One region of the Streptomyces sp. NPDC029466 genome, then DNA from elsewhere that is predicted to be linked to it. Evidence: predicted binding sites of a transcription regulator. Region 1 holds the regulator's gene; each other region holds the start of a gene.
The links. Region 1 encodes HrcA, which represses chaperone genes, less so after heat shock. Its sites were predicted from a motif close to TTNGCACTCNGNNNNNCNGAGTGCNAA; they were not measured.
Positions count from the first base shown of each region.

Region 1 (7,637 bases):
CTGCCCTCCTCGTGGAGGACGGCCGCGAAGTCGGCGTCGGCGAGCAGCGCGGCCACCTGCTTGGTCGTCAGCGGGTCGGCGACCTCGGGGAAGGTCAGCCGGCGCGACTGCTTGCCGGCCTCGCGGGCGGTGGCGCGCCATTTGCCCAGCGCCTTGGCGGCCCGCTCGCCCTTCCACTGGGTGACACAACGCGCCGCCGGCCAGGGCACGATGGCGTCCACGCCGGTCTCGGTCATCGTCTCGACGGCCAGCTCCCCGCGGTCGCCCTTGGGGAGCGCCTGGACGACGGTGATCGTGGGCCGGGGCGGATCCTCGCTGCGCAGCTCGGTGACCGCAACGGTGAGCCGGTCCTTGCCCTCGACGGCGGCAACCGTGCCGTGGGCGCCGGTGCCGTGACCGTCCGTCAGGACGACCTCCTCGCCGGTCCGCAGCCGGCGTACCGACACCGCGTGTCGGCCCTCGGGACCGTCCAGCGTCAGGGTGCCGCCGGCCCGTACGCCCGCGAGCGATTCGACGAGGAAGACCGGCGCGGTCATGAGGCGGTTCCGTTGGCGGTGCGGTGCAACGCGGCGCGCGCGGCGTCCAGTTCGGCCGCCAGCACCTCCACCAGCTGCCGGGCGGGCAGCTCCCGCGCCAGCCGGTGGCCCTGCCCGGCCCACAGGTTCATGCCCTGGGGGTCGCCGGCCTTGGCGGCGGCCTTGCGCACGGTGGAGGTGAGGTAGTGGACGGCCGGGTAGGCGGCCGGTGCGTACGGGCCGTGCTCGCGCAGGAAGCGGTTCACCAGCCCGCGGGCCGGCCGCCCGGAGAACGCCCGGGTCAACTCCGTATGCGTGAACAGGGGGTTGGTCAGGGCCTGCTTGTGCAGCGGGTTGGCGCCGGACTCCGGGGTGGCGAGGAAGGCGGTGCCCAGTTGCGCCATGGTCGCCCCGGCGGCCAGCACCGCCGCGATCTGCGACCCGCGCATCAGCCCGCCCGCGGCGATCATCGGAATCTGCACGGCCTCCCGGACCTGGCCGAGCGCCGCGAGCAGCCCCAGCCCCGCGCCGGTCCCGTCCGCGTGCGGATCGTCCCGGTGGGTTCCCTGGTGGCCGCCGGCCTCCACGCCCTGCACACACACCGCGTCCGCACCCGACCACTGCGCGGCCTGTGCCTCGGCGGCGGTGGTGACCGTCACGACGGTGTACGTGCCGACCTTGGCGAACGCGTCGAGGACGGCACGCGAGGGGCAGCCGAAGGTGAAGGACACCACCGGCACCGGGTCCTCGCGCAGTATCGCGAGCTTGGCCTCGTAGCCGTCGTCGATGGGCCCGTCGGTGTCACCGAGTTCGGTCTCGTACCAGGTGGCCTCGCCGGCGAGCTGTTCGCGGTAGACCTCGACGACGGAGCCGTCGGCCAGGGAGGGCTGCGGCATGAAGAGGTTGACGCCGAAGGGCCGGTCGGTCAGCGACCGCAGCTGTTTGATCTCCTGGTACATACCGTCGGCGGTTTTGTAGCCGGCGGCGAGGAAGCCGAGACCGCCGGCCTCGCAGACGGCGGCGGCGAGCTCGGGTCCGGAGCCGCCTCCCGCCATCGGGGCCTGCACGATCGGGTAGCGGCAGAGATCGGTCGGTGCGCTGGGCATGAGCACATCGTGTCACGCCCACCGCACCGCCCCGAACGGGGGCGGTGGCTGCCACGCGGGCCCGGGGAACCTCCGCGGACCCCGGGCCGACCTGGGCTATCGCCCGTTGAACGCGTCCTTCAGCCGCGAGAAGAGACCCTGCTGCCCCGGCTGGAACTGCCCCGTGGGCCGCTCCTCACCGCGCAGCTTGGCCAGCCGCCGCAGCGCCTCCTCCTGCTCGGGTTCGAGCTTGGTGGGCGTCTGCACCTCGACATGGACGATGAGGTCGCCGCGGCCGCCGCCGCGCAGATGGGTCACCCCGCGCTGGTGCAGCGGGATCGACTGGCCGGACTGGGTACCGGGCCGGACATCGATCTCCTCGACCCCGTCCAGCGTCTCCAGCGGGCACTTCGTGCCCAGCGCCGCCGCCGTCATCGGGATGGTGACCGTGCAGTGCAGATCGTCGCCGCGCCGCTGGAAGACCGGGTGCGGCAGCTCGTGGATCTCCACGTAGAGATCACCGGCGGGGCCGCCGCCGGGGCCGACCTCGCCCTCGCCCGCGAGCTGGATGCGGGTGCCGTTGTCGACACCGGCGGGGATCTTGACGGTCAGGGTGCGGCGGGAGCGGATCCGCCCGTCGCCCGCGCACTCATGGCACGGCGTGGGGACGACCGTGCCGAAGCCCTGGCACTGCGGGCACGGCCGCGAGGTCATGACCTGGCCCAGGAACGACCGGGTGACCTGCGAGACCTCACCGCGGCCGCGGCACATGTCACAGGTCTGCGCCGAGGTACCCGGCGCCGCGCCCTCGCCGCTGCACGTCGTACAGACGACGGCGGTGTCGACCTGGATGTCCTTGGTCGTACCGAAGGCCGCCTCGGTCAGCTCGACGTCGAGCCGGATCATGGCGTCCTGGCCGCGGCGGGTGCGCGAGCGCGGCCCGCGCTGCGACGCGGTGCCGAAGAACGCGTCCATGATGTCGGAGAAGTTGCCGAAGCCCGCGCCGAAGCCGCCCGCGCCCTGGCCGCCGCCCGCCTGCGACAGGGGGTCCCCGCCGAGGTCGTAGACCTGCTTCTTCTGCGGGTCCGAGAGCACCTCGTAAGCGGCGTTGATCTCCTTGAACCGCTCCTGGGTCTTCGGATCCGGGTTCACGTCCGGGTGCAGCTCACGCGCCAGCCGACGGAAGGCCTTCTTGATCTGGTCCTGCGAGGCGTCGCGTCCGATACCGAGGACCGAGTAGTAATCCGTGGCCACTTACGACTCCGCGAGGATTTGTCCGACGTAACGTGCCACTGCGCGTACCGCTCCCATCGTTCCGGGGTAGTCCATGCGGGTCGGTCCGACCACGCCGAGTTTGGCGACTGCCTCGTCGCCCGAACCGTAGCCGACCGTGACGACCGATGTGGACGCCAGGCCTTCATGGGCATTCTCATGCCCGATACGTACGGTCATGCCCGAGTCCTTGGCCTCGCCGAGAAGCTTGAGCATCACCACATGCTCCTCAAGGGCCTCCAGCACCGGCCGGATGGTCAGGGGGAAATCGTGCCCGAAGCGCGTGAGATTGGCGGTGCCGCCGATCATCAGCCGCTCTTCGGTCTCCTCCACCAGAGTTTCCAGCAACACCGACAGCACTGTCGAGACCGTACTGCGGTCGTCCTGCTCGAAGGACTCCGGGAGATCCTGCACCAACTGCGGCACATCCGCGAACCGGCGCCCCACGACCCGGCTGTTGAGCCGGGCCCGAAGATCCGCCAGCGAGGTCTCGCCGAACGGTGCCTGGCAGTCGATCAGCCGCTGCTCGACCCGCCCGGTGTCCGTGATCAGCACCAGCATCAGCCGGGCCGGGGCCAGGGCCAGCAGCTCGACGTGCCGGACCGTGGACCGGGTCAGGGACGGGTACTGCACGACGGCGACCTGCCGGGTCAGCTGCGCCAGCAGCCGGACCGTGCGGCCCACCACGTCATCGAGATCGACGGCGCCGTCCAGGAAGTTCTGGATCGCCCGCCGCTCCGGGCTGGACAGCGGCTTCACACCGGCCAGCTTGTCGACGAACAGGCGGTAGCCCTTGTCGGTCGGGATGCGCCCGGCACTCGTGTGCGGCTGGGCGATGAAACCCTCGTCCTCCAGGGCGGCCATGTCGTTGCGGACGGTGGCCGGGGAGACGCCGAGCTGATGGCGTTCGGTCAGGGCCTTGGAGCCGACCGGCTCCTCCGTCCCGACATAGTCCTGGACGATGGCGCGCAGCACTTCGAGCCTGCGTTCACTGAGCATCCCGCGCACCTCCAGTCCGGCCGTCCGCCGTCTCGACTCTCCTGGCACTCACACGGGCCGAGTGCCAGACCTTGAGCCAGTGTACGGCCGAGTAGCACGGACACGGCAAGGGCGGCCGCACACAGCACCCGCCCGGTGACCGTGTTCGGTCGATCTGTCGGGCAACGCTATCGCGATGGCGCTAGCGTCTCGGTATGCACACGTCTTGGGAAGAGGCCGGTTGGGAACAGCTGGGTGACGGTGTCGCCAGACGCCGGATGCCGGGCTGGGACGAGACGATCGGCGTGATCGCGGGCACCACCGGCGTCATGATCGTCGACACCGGCGCGACCCTGCGCGACGGGGCGGATCTGCGGCGCGCGATCCGCGGTGTGCTGGGCCGGAACGTGACGCATATCGCGCTCACCCACCCGCATTTCGATCATGTGCTGGGCACGGCTGCCTTCGCGGGCGTCGAGGTCTTCGGCGCGGCCGGACTGGGCGAGCTGCTGCGCCGCGGCAAGGACGCGCTGCGGCACGACGCGATACGGCACGGCGTCGACCGTGACGCGGCCGCCGAGGCCGCCGATCTGCTGGTCGCCCCGCACCACCACGTCCACGACCAGCTGACCGTCGAGCTCGGCGACCGGCAGGTGCTGCTCGCCAATGTCGGCCCCGGCCACACGGCGCACGATCTCGCGGTCCTGGTACCGGGCCGGGGCGGGTCCCCGGAGATCGTCTTCTGCGGCGATCTGGTCGAGGAGTCCGGCGAACCCCAGGCGGGCCCGGACGCGCTGCCGCGGCGGTGGCCCGGCGCACTGGACCGGCTGCTGGCCCTCGGCGGCGAGGACGCGCGGTATGTGCCCGGCCACGGCGCCGTGGTGGACGCCGGTTTCGTCCGCGCCCAGCGTGCCGCCCTCGCCGCCCGCTTCGGCGTCGCCCCCTCCTGACCCCCGCTCGCTCACCCACGGACAGGCCCCAATGCAGAGCAAGCGCTACAGCCCCGACCTCACCCCGCCCTGACTGCATCCCCCGGGGGCGACCCCCGGACCCCCGGCCGAAACACCGACCACCCGCAGAGAACAGGCCCCACTCGATGCAGAACAGGCACTACAGCCCCGACCTCACCCCGCCCTGGAAGAAGCAGCGCACGGCGCCCGAGGTCCCCGCCGAACCCGATCTGGTCGTCGAGGAGGTCACCTCGGGCTTCTGCGGCGCGGTGATCCGCTGCGAGAAGACGGCGCAAGGCCCGACGATCACCCTGGAGGACCGCTTCGGCAAGCACCGCGTCTTTCCCATGGAGCCGCGCGGCTTCCTCCTGGAGGGCAGGGTGGTCACGCTCGTACGCCCCCAGAGCGGGCCGGCCGCCACCACTCCGGCGCGTACGGCGTCCGGGTCGCTGGCCGTCCCCGGCGCCCGCGCACGGGTCGCCCGCGCCGGGCGCATCTATGTGGAGGGCCGGCACGACGCCGAGCTGGTGGAACGAGTCTGGGGCGACGACCTGCGCATCGAGGGCGTCGTCGTGGAGTACCTGGAGGGCATCGACGACCTGCCCGCGATCGTCCGCGGCTTCTCCCCCGGCCCGGACGCCCGCCTCGGCGTCCTCGTCGACCATCTCGTACCCGGCTCGAAGGAGTCCCGGATCGCGGCCGGGGTGACCGGTGACCACGCGCTGGTGGTGGGCCACCCGTACATCGACATCTGGGAGGCCGTGAAACCGTCCTCGGTCGGCATCCCGGCCTGGCCGGCCGTCCCGCACGGCCAGGACTGGAAGACGGGCGTCTGCCGGGCACTGGGCTGGCCGGAGAACACCGGCGCCGCCTGGCAGCGGATCCTCTCCTGCGTGCGCTCCTACAAGGACCTGGAGCCGGCGCTGCTGGGGAGGGTGGAGGAGCTGATCGACTTCGTCACGGGCGGCGATGTGGCCTGACCCCGGGAAGCGTCCCGAAGTCGGTGGTGTCCAGCTCGGTGCCGAGCGGCTCCAGCGGCACGGGGTCGCCGAACTCGGTGATCCGCTACACCGTGTAGTCGGCCTCCTCACCGGCGCCGACGGGCTCGGTGAGCAGGACGCAGTGGGCGTCGTACGGGTCGATGATCAAGTACGCGGGGACACCCCCGGCGGCGTAGATGGAGCGCTTCAGGCCGTAGTCGCGGTCCGCGCTGCGCAGGGAGACCACCTCAAGCAACAGCGTCACGTCCGAAGCGGGCACGAGCCATCCGGAACGCCCGCATCGTCCGCGCTCCATCACCACCAGGTCGGGCTGCGGCTTGCTGACCTCCCCCGGGAACGCGAGGTGCTGTGTCGCGAATCCGCGCCAGCGGTCGCGCGGAATCTGGCCGAGCACCTCGCTGACGATCCTGTTGTGGACGATATCCGTTCCGCCGCTCAGCAGGATTTCCCGGCGCAGGAGCTCCGCCCGGAAGCCCTCTGGAGGCTCGAACTCCGCGAAGTACTCCTCGATGCCCTGATCGTGCACTGTGGCCAGCCGCCCAACTATCCCTGTCTGCCGATGTATTGCGGCAGCCTAGGAACGGCGTTGCCCGGCGGACCGGGTCTCGGGGGGAGATCACTCTGCCGAGTGATCAGTCCACCAGATCCCGCACCACCGCATCCGCCAGCAGCCGCCCCCGGAGGGTCAGCACGGCCCGGCCGGCCTCGTACGGCGCCGGCTCCAGCAGGCCGTCGGCCAGGGCGCGCGCCGCCGCCCGCGCCCCCGCCGGGGCCAGGATGTCCAGCGGGCAGCCGTCCGCGAGGCGCAGCTCCAGGAGGATGCGTTCGACACGGCGGTCCTCGGCGGAGAGGAGCTCGCGGCCGGCGCCCGGGGAGCGGCCCTCGCTGAGGGCCTGGGCGTAGGCGCCGGGGTGTTTGACGTTCCACCAGCGGACGCCGCCGACGTGGCTGTGGGCGCCGGGGCCGGCGCCCCACCAGTCGGCGCCGGTCCAGTAGAGCTCGTTGTGGCGGCAGCGGGCGGCGTCGGTGGTGGCCCAGTTGGAGACCTCGTACCAGGTGAAACCGGCCGCGGCGAGGCGTTCGTCGGTGATCAGGTAGCGGTCGGCGTGCACATCGTCGTCGGTCATCGGGACCTCGCCGCGGCGGATCCGGCGGGCCAGCTGGGTGCCCTCCTCGACGATCAGGGCGTAGGCGGAGACATGGTCGGGGCCGGCGCCGATCGCGGCGTCGAGGGAGGCGCGCCAGTCGTCGTCGGTCTCGCCCGGGGTGCCGTAGATCAGATCGAGGTTGACGTGGTCGAAGCCGGCGGCGCGGGCCTCGGCGACACAGGCTTCGGGGCGGCCGGGGGTGTGCGTACGGTCGAGGATCTTCAGGACGTGCTGCCGGGCGCTCTGCATGCCGAAGGAGACGCGGTTGAAGCCGCCCGCGCGCAGTTCGTCGAGGTAGCGGGGGTCGACGGACTCCGGGTTGGCCTCGGTGGTGATCTCCGCGCCGGGCGCGAGGCCGAATTCCTCGCGGATCGCGGCCAACATCCGGGCGAGATCGGCGGCGGGCAGCAGGGTCGGGGTGCCGCCGCCGACGAAGACCGTCTCGACCGGGCGCGGGTCGTCGCCCAGCACCTTGCGGGCCAGCCGGATCTCCTCCACGACGGTGTCGGCGTAGTTGTCCCGGGAGGCCAGGGCGCCGCCGGAACCGCGCAGCTCGCTCGCGGTGTAGGTGTTGAAGTCGCAGTAGCCGCAGCGGGTCGCGCAGTACGGCACATGCAGATAGAAGCCGAGGGGGCGCCCGGCGGCCCCGGCCGCGGTATGACCGGGCAGCGCCCCGTCCTCGGGCATC
Region 1 covers NZ_JBVHZH010000041.1:85,869-93,505, reverse strand. The annotation lists gene ACZ4XD_RS27830 (16S rRNA (uracil(1498)-N(3))-methyltransferase) at 1-536, opposite strand, end outside; gene ACZ4XD_RS27825 (nitronate monooxygenase) at 533-1,621, opposite strand; gene dnaJ (molecular chaperone DnaJ) at 1,718-2,854, opposite strand; gene hrcA (heat-inducible transcriptional repressor HrcA) at 2,855-3,871, opposite strand; gene ACZ4XD_RS27810 (MBL fold metallo-hydrolase) at 4,066-4,800, shown strand; gene ACZ4XD_RS27805 (DUF3097 domain-containing protein) at 4,947-5,780, shown strand; gene ACZ4XD_RS27800 (Uma2 family endonuclease) at 5,866-6,327, opposite strand; gene hemW (radical SAM family heme chaperone HemW) at 6,434-7,637, opposite strand, start outside.

Region 2 (7,637 bases), on a different contig from region 1:
CCACGCAGCGTGGCCTGGCATCAAGGGGGCTGCCAGGAGCGGGGGGGGGCGAGGCCCTTCAAGTGGCTCGCGGGGCGCGGACTTCGGGGGAATCGTTTCAAGGGGTGGGGCCCCTCGGCGGAATCCTTCGCAGAGCGTGGCCAGGAGCCAGGAGCCAGGAGCCAGGAGCCGAAGAGCGGGTCTTTCGGGGAGCGCGGCTCTTGGGGGAGAGCGGCGCGAGGGGAGCCGGTGGGCTGGGGGCCCTGCGGGGGCGTGGCGCTTCGGGGGGAGCGCGGCGCAGGCCTGGCGGATCGGGGGAGGGGCGGGGCGTAGCCCTGGAGGCATGGCGCTCGGGGGAGCGCGGAGCGGGGGCGCGCGGCGCCTCGAAGGGCGCGGTGCTCGGAGGGGCGGTGGGCTGGGGGCCCAGCGCTCCGGGGCGCGGCCCGGGTGTGCGGGGCTCTGGCGAAGCCGCGGCGGGGGCCGTGCCTCTCCGGGGGTACGGCGGGGGGCGTGCCTCTTCGATGGGGCGACGGGGGCGTGCCCTTTCCGGGGGTGCGGCAGGGGGGCGTGCCTTTTCGGGGCTGCGGCGGGGGCGCGGCGCTGCGGGAGAGTGCGGCGTGGGGCCTGGAGGTTCGGGGATGCGGCGGCGGCCTAGCCCTTGGAGGCGCGGCGCTTGGGGAGCGTGGCGCGGGGGAGTCTGAGCCTCGGATGCGCGGTGCTCGGAGGGGCGGTGGGCAAGGCCCGGTGCTTCGGGGCGTGACGCGGGTGTGCGGGGCCCTGGGGAAGCTCGGCGGGGGCGTGCACTCAGGGGCGGCCGGCGGGGCATGGGGCGGGGGACCCTGGGGATTCGGGGAACGCGAGGCTCAAGGCCCGGCAAGGAAGGCCCCGTGCTTTGGGCGTGACGCGGAGGGCGGCCCTTGGGGGAAGCCCAGTGCGGTCGAGCCCGGCGTTCCAAGGGAGCTCAGCCCAGCCCCGTACGCCTGAAGAGACGGCCGCACTGAAGGGGCTCGGCTCTCACCGACTGACGAGCTTCACGACGTCACCCACCGACGAGGCAGAGCCCGCAGAGCCCGTACAGCCCGCAGAGCCCGTGCCCGTACAGCCTCACCCACTCAGGTCACCAAACGGGCCATTCGCCTCATCCGCGCCTAGCGTGGAGCACGTGTGAAGCGCCGGCCCCGACAACCTGCCGAGCTCCAGCCTGAGCATCGGCCCAAGCGCTGGTCCCCACATCACTCCGATCAGCGGCCCCCTTCCCCCCCCCCCGGGGCCCCGGGCCCTCCCCCCCCCACCCCGCCCCACCTCACCCCAACCCCGCCCCAACTCCGCCCCCCACCGGAAAGGCCGTCGGCCCATGGCTCGTCATGAGTACGCGCACCCCCGCCACCCCCTGCCCAGCAGTGATCGCAGGTGGCCCCTCAGGCGTAGCCTCGCGTCACAGGGGCCGCCGACCCGGCCCCATGACGGACATCGCCCGCACCCCATACCCACCCACGACAAGGGCCGCTAAGGCAGCGGGTGTTCGCCTCCCCTCCCACTTGGCTCACGTCGCTTGCTGGGCGGCCATGTCCTGCCCGTGAGGGTGTGCGGGCTTACCGGTAACCCGGTAGAGGTCGTGTTGTTTGGTAGCCGCACCCCACGGGGCGCCCCTGGCTGCCCCCGCCGCCCGCCTCGGACATCGGTATCCCGGTCCCGCAGGTATGCCCGACGGGCGGCAATGACACGATGGGGGAATGGTGACAAAGCCCGAAGAATCCTCGGAGTGCCGGTCCATAGTTCCCGAGCCCTGGGCGGATGGGGAATCCCTGCACGCTGAGCTCCTCGCGGCGAAGAAGTGGGTTTACGACCCCTGTGGATTCACCTGCTCCCGGCCAATTCCCGAAGCGGAGAGTGCTGAGTACGCGGCACATGAATTCAGTCTCGACGGTTCCTCCGTCCGGTTCCGGGTCGCCAAGACCACCCCGACGAAGGTCGGTCAGTTCGTCACGGTGTGGAAGCGGAGCCCGGGCGGGCCGATTCAGCCGTTCGACGCCGGGGATCCGGTGGATCTTTTCGTCATCAGCGCTCGCGAAGGCGGCCACTTCGGGCACTTCGTCTTTCCGCGCGAGGTGCTCTGTGAGCGCGGCATCGTTTCCCGGAACGGCTCCGGCGGTAAGCGGGCGTTTCGCGTCTATCCGCCGTGGGTGGAGACCACCAACCGGCAGGCCCGCGCCACCCAGGCGTGGCAGGTGAACCACTACCTCCAGATCCCTGAGGACGGGCCCCTCGATGCGGCCCGCGCCCGGGCCCTCCATCAGCTCTGACCGACAGAGCCGGCCACCCCGTGGGACGGCGCGGCCCCCATTCATGCCCAGGTGCCCCGGCGCCGGGCGGCCCCGGCCCCAGCCCCACACCGCCCGCTCCGGTCCCAGCGCCAAGCCGTACGGTCCAGGCCGCCGCTCCGGTCCAAGCCGCCCGGTCCGTTCCAAGCCGACGTCTGACCCGCTCCCGACCCGCCCGTACCCTGGACACGTGAGCCCCACCCCCGAATCCGAGCCGGTGCCCGCGCCCCACGACGGCTCCGACGCCGAGCAGGCGCCCTCCGAGGCCGAGCAGGCGCCCTCCGCCGGCGCGCAGACTCCCTCCGACGCTGAGCGCACCCCTGCGCCCTCACCCGCCGTCCGCCCGGCGGCCTCCCGGCCCGCCGCGAAGCTGATCTTCGACGATCCGCTGAACCAGCAGTCCTCGGACGACACCGACCGCGGCTGGGGCGAGCGCCCGGCCGGGGGCGACAGCGCTGCCGACCTGGCCCGTTTTCTGGACGAGAAGCCGCCGCACCACCTCTGAGCGGGGTGCGTGGGCGGCGTCCGCAGGCCGCGGGCGTCTGTTACTCGTGGGTCTTCTGGGTGCCGATCGTGCCCGAGGTGGAAGTGGGCGCGAAAGGTGCGCCGGTGCGCTGGGCGAGCAGGGCATCGCGGATTTCGGTGAGCAGTTCGATCTCGGTGGGGTCGGCGGGGGCCGGCTCCAGCGCCTGCCGGGCCGCCTGGCGTTCCTTCCACTTGTTGATCGGAAGGATCATGAGGAAGTAGACGACCGCAGCGGTGATCAGGAACGTCAGGGCGGCGCTGAGCACCGAGCCCCAGAGGATGTAGATCCCGTCGGTGAAGGCGCCCGTCTTGGGATCCTTGGCGCAGGTGGCGGTCAGACAGGCCTGGTAGTGATCGAGGTTCTGTGAGCCGAGGGCGCCCACGATGGGGTTGATGATGCCCTTCACCACCGCGTTCACGATGTTGGTGAAGGCCGCACCGACGACGACCGCGACCGCGAGTTCGATGACGTTGCCGCGCATCAGGAATTCCTTGAATCCCTGAAGGACGCCCTTGCTCTCGCTCACCTGACAGCCTCTTTCCATGCTCACTACGGACGGTGCACCAACAATCAGCACCGCAACTTACGGCAGGGCAGGGCAGAGGTGTCCAGTCGTGTGACACGAACCATCCAGCGACCGGTGCGTCGGCACGGAATCGGTGGTTCCGGGGGAAAGGGCCGAGCGTGCGGGCCGTAGGGACGGAAACCGCGGTACCGGTGCGGTGGGCGCGCCCCCATTGGCGCGCGGCGGGTGCCCCGCCATTCGCAGCAGTCTCGCGTGGGGTGGGCGCGGAGGCCACTCGATCTTGGAGCATGGTCACCGCCCTCCCGGGGCCGCCGCCGACGGGCAGCCGGGGGCCGGAGCGTCCCGTACGGCACCGTACGACGCCCCGCCGGCCAGTGCTGCGGCGGTCAGCGCGAGACCTGCGGCCAGTAAGCGCTGCCGCGCGGGCCGTCCCCATCGGTGCCGGCCGCCGCCCGCCCGGACCGGTGCGAAGTGCGGCACTTCACACGGCGGGGGAGCGGGCAGCGGCGGGGAGAGGGACTCGGGGACGGTCAGGGAGGGGGAAGGGAGAGCGGGGGTGGTCCGGAGCATGGTGGCACCGCCTGAGAGTGAGGGGTCGGGTGAACCGCTGATCACCACCGTGCCGGAAGCCTCCGCCCGCCTGCTCCGGGCTGTGGACGGCCCGGCTCCTGTGGACAACTCGGCCACCCGGGAGGGGGAGGCCCAGGGCGCGTCCGCAAGGCCCCGCCGGGCTCGCGACACCTGGCATGGACGCACCACAAGCGCGAGTCCCCGCCCCCCCCGGCGGACGACGGGACCCAGCCGACAGGACCCGCCCTAGCGCTCCGCGAGGCGTTACGGCAGCTCGATGCCCAGGTCCCAGCCGGTGTGGGCGCCGGTGCACAGGCAGTCGCGGGCCGCGTTGTCGGGCAGGCCGGCGATCGCGTCGAAGAGGACCTCGCGCAGTCGGCCGACGTTCTCGGCGAAGACCCGGAAGACTTCGTCGTGGGAGACGCCCTCACCGGTCTCGGTGCCCGCGTCCAGGTCGGTGACCAGGGTCAACGAGGTATAGCAGAGGCCCAGTTCGCGGGCCAGGACGGCTTCGGGATGGCCCGTCATGCCGACCACCGACCAGCCCTGTGCGGCATGCCAGCGCGATTCGGCGCGGGTCGAGAAGCGGGGGCCCTCGATGACGACGAGGGTGCCGCCGTCGACCGGCTCCCAGTCCCGGCCACGGGCCGCCGAGAGGGCGGCCCGGCGCCCCGTGGGGCAGTACGGGTCGGCGAAGGTCAGATGGACGACGTTGGGGACGCTGCCGTCGGGGAGGGGCTCGCCGTCGAAGTAGGTCTGGGCGCGGGCCTTGGTGCGGTCGACGAGCTGGTCGGGGACCAGGAGGGTGCCCGGGCCGTATTCGGGGCGCAGCCCGCCGACCGCGCACGGGCCGAGGACCTGGCGTACGCCGAGCGAGCGCAGGGCCCAGAGATTGGCGCGGTAGTTGATGCGGTGCGGCGGGAGGTGGTGGCCGCGGCCGTGCCGGGGCAGGAACGCGACCTGGCGGCCGGCGATCTCTCCCAGGAACAGCGAATCGCTCGGGCGCCCGTACGGGGTGTCCACCGTGATCTCGGTCACGTCGTCGAGGAAGGAGTAGAAACCCGATCCGCCGATAACGCCAATCTCCGCGTCAGCCATGCCGATCACACTATCGGGGCGCGGCGGCGGGGGAAGGCGAGTGGCGGGAACGAAAGAAAGCCGTAAGCCGACGGACCCCGCCGTCGGTGACGGCGGGGTCCGGGCAGGTGCGGGGTCAGGCGGCGGAGCTGGTGCCCGAGCTGCTGCTGGTGGACGAAGCGGCGGCCGGGGCGGAGGACTTGCTGTCGGAGCTGCCGGACGAGGAGCTCGACGAGTCCGAGGAGGACGTCGTGCCCGACGTGGAGGCGCTCTTGGCGGGGCTGCTGCTGGACGACGAGCCGCGGCTGTCGTTGCGGTAGAAGCCGGAGCCCTTGAAGACGATGCCGACCGCGGAGAACACCTTCTTGAGGCGTCCGTTGCAGGCGGGGCACTCCGTGAGCGCGTCGTCGGTGAACTTCTGCACCGCCTCGAGGTCCTCGCCGCACTCGGTGCACTGGTACTGGTAGGTCGGCACTTGTCTTCCTCCTGGCACTCTCACTCGATGAGTGCTAACGACGCTCCATATTGCAGTATTCCCGCGCGCCAGTCCACCGTGACCGGCGGACGGTGACCCACTCCACGCTCGGTCAGGCGCGCGCCAGCTCCCGTTCGCGGTCCTCGAAAACGGCCGGGACCCGGTCCTCGGCGCCGTCCGCCGGGGCGCCGGCGACCACGGTCGAGGAACGCGGCAGCAGGTGGGCGCGGAGCGCCAGCAGCACCGTCAGGGCCAGCGCCGTACCGGCCAGCGGCACCAGGAAGCCCATGCTCGGGCCGAAGCGGTCCGCCAGCTGGCCCGACGAGGTGGCCGCGGCCGCCTGGCCCAGCGCGACCGCGCCGGTCAGCCAGGTGAAGGCCTCGGTGCGGGCGGCGGCCGGCACCAGCGACTCCACGAGGGTGTAGCCGGTGATCAGCGCCGGGGCGATGCAGAGGCCGACGACCAGGCCGACGGCACCCAGCAGCGGCACCGCGGTGACCGCCCACAGGGGGGTGGTGGCCAGCGCCAGCAGCCCGTAGGCGACCAGCAGCCGGCGCCGCGGGCCGACCTTCCAGGCGATCGCGCCGCAGGCGATACCGGCGAGCATGTTGCCGCCCGCGAAGATCCCGTAGAGCACGCCGTTGATGCCGGGCTGCCCGATGTGCTGGGTGAAGGCCGTCAGCGAGACCTGCATCCCGCCGAAGACGGCGCCGATGCCGAGGAACGCCACGATCAGGACGCGTACGCCGGGCACCGACAGCGCCGAGACCCGCGGCCGGTCGCCGGCCTGCGACCGGTGCACCGGGGGCTGGCTGCGCCGCTGCGCGGCGAACAGCAGCCCGCCGGCCAGGGTCAGCGCGGCCTCGGCGACCAGCCCGGCCGCCGGATGGATGCCGGTGCACAGCGCGGTCGCCAGTACGGGGCCGACCACGAAGGTGAACTCGTCGGTCACCGACTCGAAGGCGGCGGCCGTCGGCATCAGCGGACTGCCGCCGAGCCGGGCGGCCCAGCGGGCCCGCACCATCGGGCCGACCTGCGGCGTCGAGGCGCCCGTGGGGACCGCCACGGCGAGCAGCGCCCACAGGGGAGCGTGCGCGAGGGCGAGGATGATCAGCGCCGCGACACCGGCGACATGCGCCAGGACGCCGGGGATCAGCACCGCGCGCTGGCCGAAGCGGTCGGCGAGCTTGCCGCTCTGCGGCGCGAACAGCGCCATCGCCACACCGGTCGTGGCGGACACCGCGCCCGCGGTGCCGTACGAGCCGGTGGTGGACTGGACGAGCAGCACGATGCCGATCGTCAGCATGGCGAAGGGCTGCCGGGCCAGGAAGCCGGGCAGCAGGAATGTCCATGCACCAGGGGTGCGGAGCAGTGGTCCGTATCCGGAACGGGAGTCCTTGACCGCGGATGCCACGGCCGGGCCTTTCTGCCGCCTGGTAGCGCGCCACCCGCGAGGTCGTCACGGGAACGCGCCGAGAGCTGTCCTCTCGCGCAGGACCGAGTGATACCGCGTGGTCCGCACCGGAAGAGGTGGCTGCGTAAGGCAGGGGGACCGCGGCCGCCGAGCGGTCGCGCCAGCTCTGCATCAGGCAGAGTTGGTTCGTCGATGTGCCTCTTCATACTACAGGCTGCGGGGCGGGAAGCCCTGGGATCAGCCAGGTCTTCCCGCAGATTCCCTTGGGATCCGTGGAGAGATGCAGCACATTCCCGTCCAGGGAGCCGCCGGATCTCAGCGGTGGCGGTGGCGCGGCCGGCCTCCCGTGGGGCCGCCGGTCCCCAGCCAGCCGGCCAGCTTGCCGCCCTGGGAGACCGCCTGGAGCCGCCGCTCCGCCGCGTCGCGGACCGGATCGGTGGCGACCACCAGCAGCTCGTCGCCGCGCCGCAGCACCGTGGAGGGCGAGGGCACGAAGCTGGAGCCGTCCCGGACGACGAGGGTGACCGCGGCGCCCGCGGGCATCCTCAGCTCACCGACCTCGACGCCGTGCATACGGGAGGCCGGGCCGATGGACGTGGACAGCAGATGGCCGCGCAGCCGCTCCAGGGGCGCCGACTCGATGCCCAGGTCGGCGGGCTCCTCACCGTCGCCCAGCCGCAGCCGTCTGGCCAGCCAGGGCAGCGTCGGCCCCTGGATGAGGGTGTAGACCACGACCAGGACGAAGACGA
Region 2 covers NZ_JBVHZH010000009.1:78,630-86,266, forward strand. The annotation lists gene ACZ4XD_RS10385 (MepB family protein) at 1,713-2,282, shown strand; gene ACZ4XD_RS10390 (hypothetical protein) at 2,491-2,805, shown strand; gene mscL (large conductance mechanosensitive channel protein MscL) at 2,846-3,352, opposite strand; gene ACZ4XD_RS10400 (S-methyl-5'-thioadenosine phosphorylase) at 4,187-5,020, opposite strand; gene ACZ4XD_RS10405 (FmdB family zinc ribbon protein) at 5,136-5,474, opposite strand; gene ACZ4XD_RS10410 (MFS transporter) at 5,587-6,888, opposite strand; gene ACZ4XD_RS10415 (potassium/proton antiporter) at 7,204-7,637, opposite strand, start outside.
Region 2: a site for HrcA is predicted at 5,486-5,512, ahead of ACZ4XD_RS10405 (FmdB family zinc ribbon protein). Genes of this name have one in related genera too.

Region 3 (7,637 bases), on a different contig from region 1:
CTCGCGGCCCGGCTGGACGAGAACGGGGCGCACGGGGCGTAGCCGGGGAGGCGGCTCAGGCGGGCCGCGCCCCCTCCGGAGCCTCCCCCCGCAGCTCCCGCAGCTGGTCCAGGAACCACCGCGCGGGCGGCAGCGCGGTGGCCGCCGCGGCCAGCCGCTCGGTGCGTGCCGCGCGCTCGCCGTCGTCCATCGACAGCGCCTCGTGCAGCGCCTCGGCGGTGCCGACGACGTCGTACGGATTGACCGTCAGGGCATGCTCACCCAGCTCCTCGTGCGCGCCCGCCTCCCGCGACAGCACCAGCGCGCAGCCGGCGTCCGACACCACCGGGATCTCCTTGGCGACCAGGTTCATACCGTCCCTGATCGGGTTGACGAGTGCCACGTCGGCGAGCCGGTAGGCGGCCAGCGAGCGGGCGAAGTCGTCCTTGACGTGCAGCAGGACCGGCTGCCAACCCGCCGTCCCGTATTCGGCGTTGATGGCCTCGGCCACCCGCTGGACCTCCGCGGTGTAGTCGCGGTAGACGGCGAGGTCCTGGCGCGAGGGGTAGGCGAAGGCGAGGTGCACCACCCGCTCGCGCCACTCGGGGCGGTCGGCGAGAAGCTGCCGGTAGGCGAGCAGGCCCCGCACGATGTTCTTGGAGAGCTCGGTGCGGTCCACGCGGACGATGGTCCGGCGTCCCGGCCCGCCGATCTCGGTGCGCAGCGCCGCCATCCGCTCCTCGACGTCCGGGCGGTGCGCGCGCTCGCGCAGGAAATCGGCGTCGGCGCCGAGGCCGTGCACCCCGATCAGGGTCGTACGCGCCTTGCGCTCCGGGACGAGCGCGACGATGCCGGGCGCCCCGTCCTCCGGCCGTACGCGCTCGCACTGCCCGCCGAGCCCGGTCTCGGCGCAGGCCACGAAGTTCTCGGCCCACCTCCGGGTGAGGAAGTTCGCCCGGTCGGCACCGAGAATGCCCAGCGCCAGCTCCCGCTGGATGTCGTCGGGCAGCATCGCGAAGTACTCGGCGGGGGCCCACGGGGTGTGCGAGAAGTGCGCGATGCGCAGGTCGGGGCGGCGCTCGCGGAGCATGCCGGGCACCAGCGCCAGGTGGTAGTCCTGCACGAGGACGGCCGCGCCGGGCGCCGCCCCCTCGGCCAGCGCATCGGCGAAGGCCGCGTTGTACGTCTCGTACGCCGCCCACTGCGCCCGGAACTCCGCGCCGAAGACCGGCTCCAGCGGTGTCTGGTAGAGCATGTGGTGGATGAACCACAGCACGGAGTTCGCGACGCCGTTGTAGGCGGCGGCATACACCTCGGCCGGAATGTCCAGCATCCGGACACGCTGTCCACCGGTATCACCCGGCTCCAGCACACCACCCGTCCGCCGCACGGCCTCCCGGTCCCCGTCACCGAGCGCGGCACACACCCACACGGCATCGGTCTCGGGCCCGATAGCGGAAAGCCCCGACACCAGCCCGCCACCACCCCGCTTGGCGATCAGCGCCCCGTCCTCCGCCAGGCCATAGGACACCGGCCCGCGATTGGACGCGACAAGAACCTCAGCACCTGCTTGCACCGCACTGCGCTCGGAGACCATGTCGCGAAAGTAACCCGCCACAGATCCGCGCAAACGTACGGAAGCGGTCAAGGGGCGGGGCGGGTGGTGCGGCCGGCGCTCGGTGCGCTCACGCCGCCCGTCGTTCCGCGTACTCCGGGATTTCGGCCATCGGGGGGCGTTCCTCGGTGTCCACGTCCGTGGTGCGGGGGACGAAGCCCTCGTCGCCGCGGTCGAACTGGGTGAGGCGGGGGCGGACCAAGTGGCCGCGGGTCAGGCGTAGTTGGGCGGTGCGGTAGATCGCGGCGGCCATCCGGCCGAGGGCCTGGCCGTCCTGGTGGCGGTGTTTGCGTACGCCGACGTCGACCTGGGCGAGGGCGTCGAGGCCGACGGTGTGCAGGGAGTCGACGAGCAGGCCGAGCTCCACGCCGTAGCCGACCGGGAAGGGCAGCCGTTCCAGGAGGGAGCGGCGGGCCGCGTACTCGCCGCCCAGGGGCTGGACGAAGCCGGCCAGCTGCGGCCAGTGGAGGTTGAGGAGCGGGCGGGCGACCAGCTCGGTGACCCGGCCGCCCTGGCCGGCGTCGGTGCCGCCGGGGCCGGTCTCCAGGGGGCGGTCGTACATCGCCTTGACGAACTGGATGTCCGGGTCGGTCAGCAGCGGGCCGACGATCCCGGAGACGAAGGCGGCGGAGAATTCGCGCAGGTCGGCGTCGATGAAGCAGATGATGTCGCCGGTGGTGGCCAGGAGGGAGCGCCAGAGCACCTCGCCCTTGCCGGGCAGCGCGGGCAGGCGGGGGAGGACGCTGTCGCGGGACACGACCCGCGCACCGGCCGCCGCCGCGACCTCGGCGGTGCGGTCGGTGGAGCCGGAGTCCAGCACCACCAGCTCGTCGACCAGCGGCACGGTCTCGGTCATCAGCTCGGCACGGATCACCGCCACGATCGCCCCGACCGTGGCCTCCTCGTCGAGCGCGGGCAGAACGACACTGACCGTACGGCCCGTCTGGCGCTTCGCCTCCAGCAGCTGCCCCAGCGGACGGTCAGCGGCGGACCAGGAGTGGCTGGTCAGCCAGGTCTCGACCTCTTCCAGCACGGTTACGACTCCTCGGTCGCCGCCCGATCAGCGGCCTGTGTGATCCATCTCGCGGTTCGGACGACTATCTCAACTGTCAGTGCCTTCGGTTACAGTCTTGAACAACGCGGATGACCGTCGCATGTCGGGGTCCCCGCGCCACAAACGCCTGGGTTCGGCCCAGCGCCATACCGCTCATCCAGAGGGGCAGAGGGATACGGCCCGTTGAAGCCCCGGCAACCCTCCAGCCGGTCTTGCCGCCAGGACGCTGACGTCCCGCGCGCGTGAGGCTCCCGGCTAGGGAAGGTGCCAAATCCGTCTCGTGGCGAGATTCGCCGCGAGGAAGATGAGGAGAAAGGGCCTCGCCTCCATGGCTGTGCAAGTCACCGAAAACACCCCCACCGTCGCTCTGGGCCCCGCCGCAGCGCTGTCCTGCCGCGAGTGCGGACAGCGCTTCCCGCTCGGCCCGATCTTCGCGTGCCAGGAATGTTTCGGGCCGCTCGAAGTCGCATACGACCTGCCGAGCGGCGACCCCGAGGGCCTGCGGAAGCAGATCGAGGCCGGCCCGGACAACATCTGGCGCTACGCCCCGCTGCTGCCCGTCCCCACCGACGTGGCCGACAAGCCCAACCTGAACCCCGGTTTCACCAAGCTCGTCCAGGCCGACCGGCTCGCCGCCGAGCTGGGCGTCACCGGCGGGCTGTACGTCAAGGACGACTCGGGCAACCCGACGCACTCCTTCAAGGACCGCGTCGTGGCGATCGCCGTCGAGGCCGCGCGCGCCTTCGGCTTCACCACCCTCTCCTGCTCCTCCACCGGCAACCTCGCCGGTGCGGTCGGCGCCGCGGCGCGCCGCGCCGGATTCCAGTCCTGCGTGTTCATCCCGCACGACCTGGAGGCCGGCAAGGTCGTCATGGCCGCGGTCTACGGCGGTGACCTGGTCGGGATCGAGGGCAACTACGACGACGTCAACCGCTTCTGCTCCGAGCTCATCGGCGACCCGCTGGGCGAGGGCTGGGGCTTCGTCAACGTCAATCTGCGGCCGTACTACGGCGAGGGCTCCAAGACGCTCGCGTACGAGATCTGCGAGCAGCTCGGCTGGCGGCTCCCGGACCAGATCGTCATCCCGATCGCGTCCGGCTCGCAGCTCACCAAGATCGACAAGGGCCTCAAGGAGCTGATCGCCCTCGGTCTGGTCGAGGACAAGCCGTACAAGATCTTCGGTGCCCAGGCGGAGGGCTGCTCGCCGGTGTCGGCGGCCTTCAAGGCCGGACACGACGTGGTCCGGCCCCAGAAGCCGAACACCATCGCCAAGTCGCTGGCGATCGGCAACCCGGCCGACGGCCCGTATGTGCTGGACATCGCGCGCCGTACGGGCGGGGCCGTGGAGGATGTCAACGACGAGCAGGTCGTCGACGCGATCAAGCTGCTGGCCAGGACGGAAGGCATCTTCGCGGAGACCGCGGGCGGTGTGACCGTCGGCGTGACCAAGAAGCTGATCGAGAACGGCGTGCTCGACCCGTCCCTGACCACCGTCGTCCTGAACACGGGTGACGGCCTCAAGACACTCGACGCGGTCGCCCCCACCTCCGGGCCCACGGCCACCATCCGTCCGAACCTGGACGCGTTCCGCGCGGCCGGCCTGGCCCGCTGAGGTCGCCGGCCCGTCCGGCAGCTGGCGGACGAGGCCGCGACCGGCCCCCGAACTCGTACTCCGTACCCCTGGAAGGCAGAACCATGAGCGTCAAGGTCCGCATCCCCACCATCCTCCGCACGTACACCGGTGGCCAGGCCGAGGTCCCCGCCGAGGGCGCGACCCTCTCCGAGGTGATCGCCGACCTGGAGCAGAACCACCAGGGCATCGCGGCCCGTGTGCTGGACGACGCCGGCAAGCTGCGCCGCTTCGTGAACGTGTACGTCAACGACGACGATGTGCGCTTCGAGCAGGGCCTGGAGACGCCCACCCCGGACGGCGCGGGCATCTCGATCATCCCGGCGGTGGCCGGCGGCTGCTGATTTGCGCCAACTCTTCTCCTTCATGACTGGAATTGGCCCGTCCGCCGGAAAGCGGACGGGGCAATTCCATGTTGTGAAAGGAGATACCATTGGGGTGATCCCCCTCCGGATATCACCGTGCGCGTGCCGAACGCATATGTGTTCGCGATCAGTTGTGGCCAAAGTGTGGGCGGTATTTGTCGCCTAGGTGCCCTATGCCCGGCCCGACTTGCCCTGGAGAACTGGGATTTCGCCGCATATTGCCGATTCTCCGGCGCCGGAATTCTCGTCCGATTGACCTGTTGCTCTGGGCATCTGTGCAGATACATTCAGCGGCGGTCGACGCGTTCCGGCGCACACCCCACGGGCCTTTCGCGGGGTGAGGTCTGACCCGGGTCCGCGGAGTGCGGTCCTGCGCAAGGGCCAGTAATAGGGGAGTTAGGCATGGCTCAGGGCACCGTCAAGTGGTTCAACGCGGAGAAGGGGTACGGCTTCATCGCGGTCGACGGTGGTGCGGATGTTTTCGTCCACTACAGCGCGATCCAGATGGACGGCTACCGCACCCTTGAGGAGGGTCAGCGGGTCGAGTTCGAGATCTCGCAGGGCCAGAAGGGGCCGCAGGCGGACATGGTCCGGGTGGCCGGCTGAGGCGCCGACCGACTGCTGCGTGAGGAAGGCCCGTACCCCTGAGGGGGGTACGGGCCTTCGGCTGTCCACCGGGCGGGCGGGGCTCCCCGGGTCGGGGCGTGCGGCTCGGGTGTCCCGCGGCCGCCAACCCCGCGGGAGTCTTCCACGAAGTCGCCTTGCACTCGACGGGTGCGAGTGCTAATCATTGGCGTTAGCACTCTCCCAGTGAGAGTGACAAAGAAGGACCGGGTCGGTGAGGCCCGCAGGTTGCGTGGGGCAAGGAACCACACAGGCTTGCAGGTCGTCCGTCGCGGGCGCCAGCGCGGTCCGGAGCAATCCACCCCAGTCCGGGAGGACCACTTCACATGGCCAAGATCATCGCGTTCGACGAGGAGGCACGGCGCGGTCTCGAGCGCGGGATGAACCAGCTCGCCGACGCCGTCAAGGTCACCCTCGGCCCCAAGGGCCGCAACGTCGTCCTCGAGAAGAAGTGGGGCGCCCCCACGATCACCAACGATGGTGTGTCCATCGCCAAGGAGATCGAGCTCGAGGACCCGTACGAGAAGATCGGCGCCGAGCTGGTCAAGGAGGTCGCGAAGAAGACGGACGACGTCGCCGGTGACGGCACGACGACCGCGACCGTCCTGGCCCAGGCCCTGGTCCGCGAGGGCCTGCGCAACGTCGCCGCCGGCGCCAACCCGATGGCCCTCAAGCGCGGTATCGAGCGCGCCGTCGAGGCCGTCTCCGCCGCCCTGCTGGAGCAGGCCAAGGACGTGGAGACCAAGGAGCAGATCGCTTCGACCGCCTCCATCTCCGCCGCTGACACCCAGATCGGCGAGCTGATCGCCGAGGCCATGGACAAGGTCGGCAAGGAAGGCGTCATCACCGTCGAGGAGTCCCAGACCTTCGGTCTGGAGCTGGAGCTCACCGAGGGTATGCGCTTCGACAAGGGCTACATCTCGGCGTACTTCGCCACCGACATGGAGCGTATGGAGGCGTCGCTCGACGACCCGTACATCCTCATCGTCAACTCCAAGATCGGCAGCGTGAAGGACCTGCTGCCGCTCCTGGAGAAGGTCATGCAGTCCGGCAAGCCGCTGCTGATCATCGCCGAGGACGTCGAGGGCGAGGCCCTGTCGACCCTGGTCGTCAACAAGATCCGTGGCACCTTCAAGTCCGTCGCCGTCAAGGCCCCGGGCTTCGGTGACCGCCGCAAGGCCATGCTCGGCGACATCGCCATCCTCACCGGTGGCACCGTCATCTCCGAGGAGGTCGGCCTCAAGCTGGAGAACGCCGGTCTCGAACTGCTCGGCCGCGCCCGCAAGGTCGTCATCACCAAGGACGAGACCACCATCGTCGACGGTGCCGGTGACAGCGAGCAGGTCCAGGGCCGCGTCAACCAGATCCGCGCCGAGATCGAGAACAGCGACTCGGACTACGACCGCGAGAAGCTCCAGGAGCGTCTGGCGAAGCTGGCCGGCGGCGTGGCCGTCATCAAGGCCGGTGCCGCCACCGAGGTCGAGCTCAAGGAGCGCAAGCACCGCATCGAGGACGCCGTTCGCAACGCGAAGGCGGCCGTCGAGGAGGGCATCGTCGCCGGCGGTGGCGTCGCCCTGCTCCAGGCCTCCCAGGTCTTCGAGAAGCTGGAGCTCGACGGTGACGAGGCGACCGGCGCCAACGCCGTGAAGCTCGCCCTGGAGGCCCCGCTCAAGCAGATCTCCGTCAACGGCGGCCTTGAGGGCGGCGTCGTGGTGGAGAAGGTGCGCAACCTGGCCGTCGGCCACGGTCTGAACGCCGCGACCGGTGAGTACGTCGACATGATCGCCGAGGGCATCATCGACCCGGCCAAGGTCACGCGCTCCGCGCTGCAGAACGCCGCCTCCATCGCGGCGCTCTTCCTCACCACCGAGGCCGTCATCGCCGACAAGCCGGAGAAGGCCGCCGCGGCGGGCGCTCCGGGCGGCATGCCGGGCGGTGACATGGACTTCTGATCCGCTGCGGATCGGAACGCTGATCCTCCCGGATCAACACGTCCACACGAACGCCGGGGCGGCACCCTCCTTTAAGGGGGGTGCCGCCCCGGCGGCGTTGGTGCGGGGGGTATGCGGTGGCGGCGGATCTGCTGTTCCGTGGATCTGAGGTGCGGTCAGGTCATGGGCGTGCCGGGCGGTGGTGGGCGCGGGGGCGGCCCTCCGGCACTCTGACCCGGATCGTGGACCCGCGGGCGACGCCGGTGCCCGGCCCCGGCGTCTGCGCGCACACGGTGCGCGGCTCGGCGGGCCCCTCCGGGCAGTGCCGGCCCGGCAGGCGCTTGACCGGCATCACCCGGAGCCCCGCTCGCTCGGCGGCGGCCCGCGCCCGCGGCAGCGTGCTGCCGACGAGGGCGGGAACCCGGGCCTTGCCCCGGCC
Region 3 covers NZ_JBVHZH010000002.1:18,901-26,537, forward strand. The annotation lists gene otsB (trehalose-phosphatase) at 1-42, shown strand, start outside; gene ACZ4XD_RS01880 (alpha,alpha-trehalose-phosphate synthase (UDP-forming)) at 56-1,576, opposite strand; gene ACZ4XD_RS01885 (glucosyl-3-phosphoglycerate synthase) at 1,665-2,627, opposite strand; SAM riboswitch class I at 2,799-2,959, shown strand; gene thrC (threonine synthase) at 2,977-4,260, shown strand; gene ACZ4XD_RS01895 (MoaD/ThiS family protein) at 4,344-4,622, shown strand; gene ACZ4XD_RS01900 (cold-shock protein) at 5,046-5,249, shown strand; gene groL (chaperonin GroEL) at 5,594-7,219, shown strand; gene ACZ4XD_RS01910 (protein kinase domain-containing protein) at 7,380-7,637, opposite strand, start outside.
Region 3: a site for HrcA is predicted at 5,440-5,466, ahead of groL (chaperonin GroEL). Genes of this name have one in related genera too.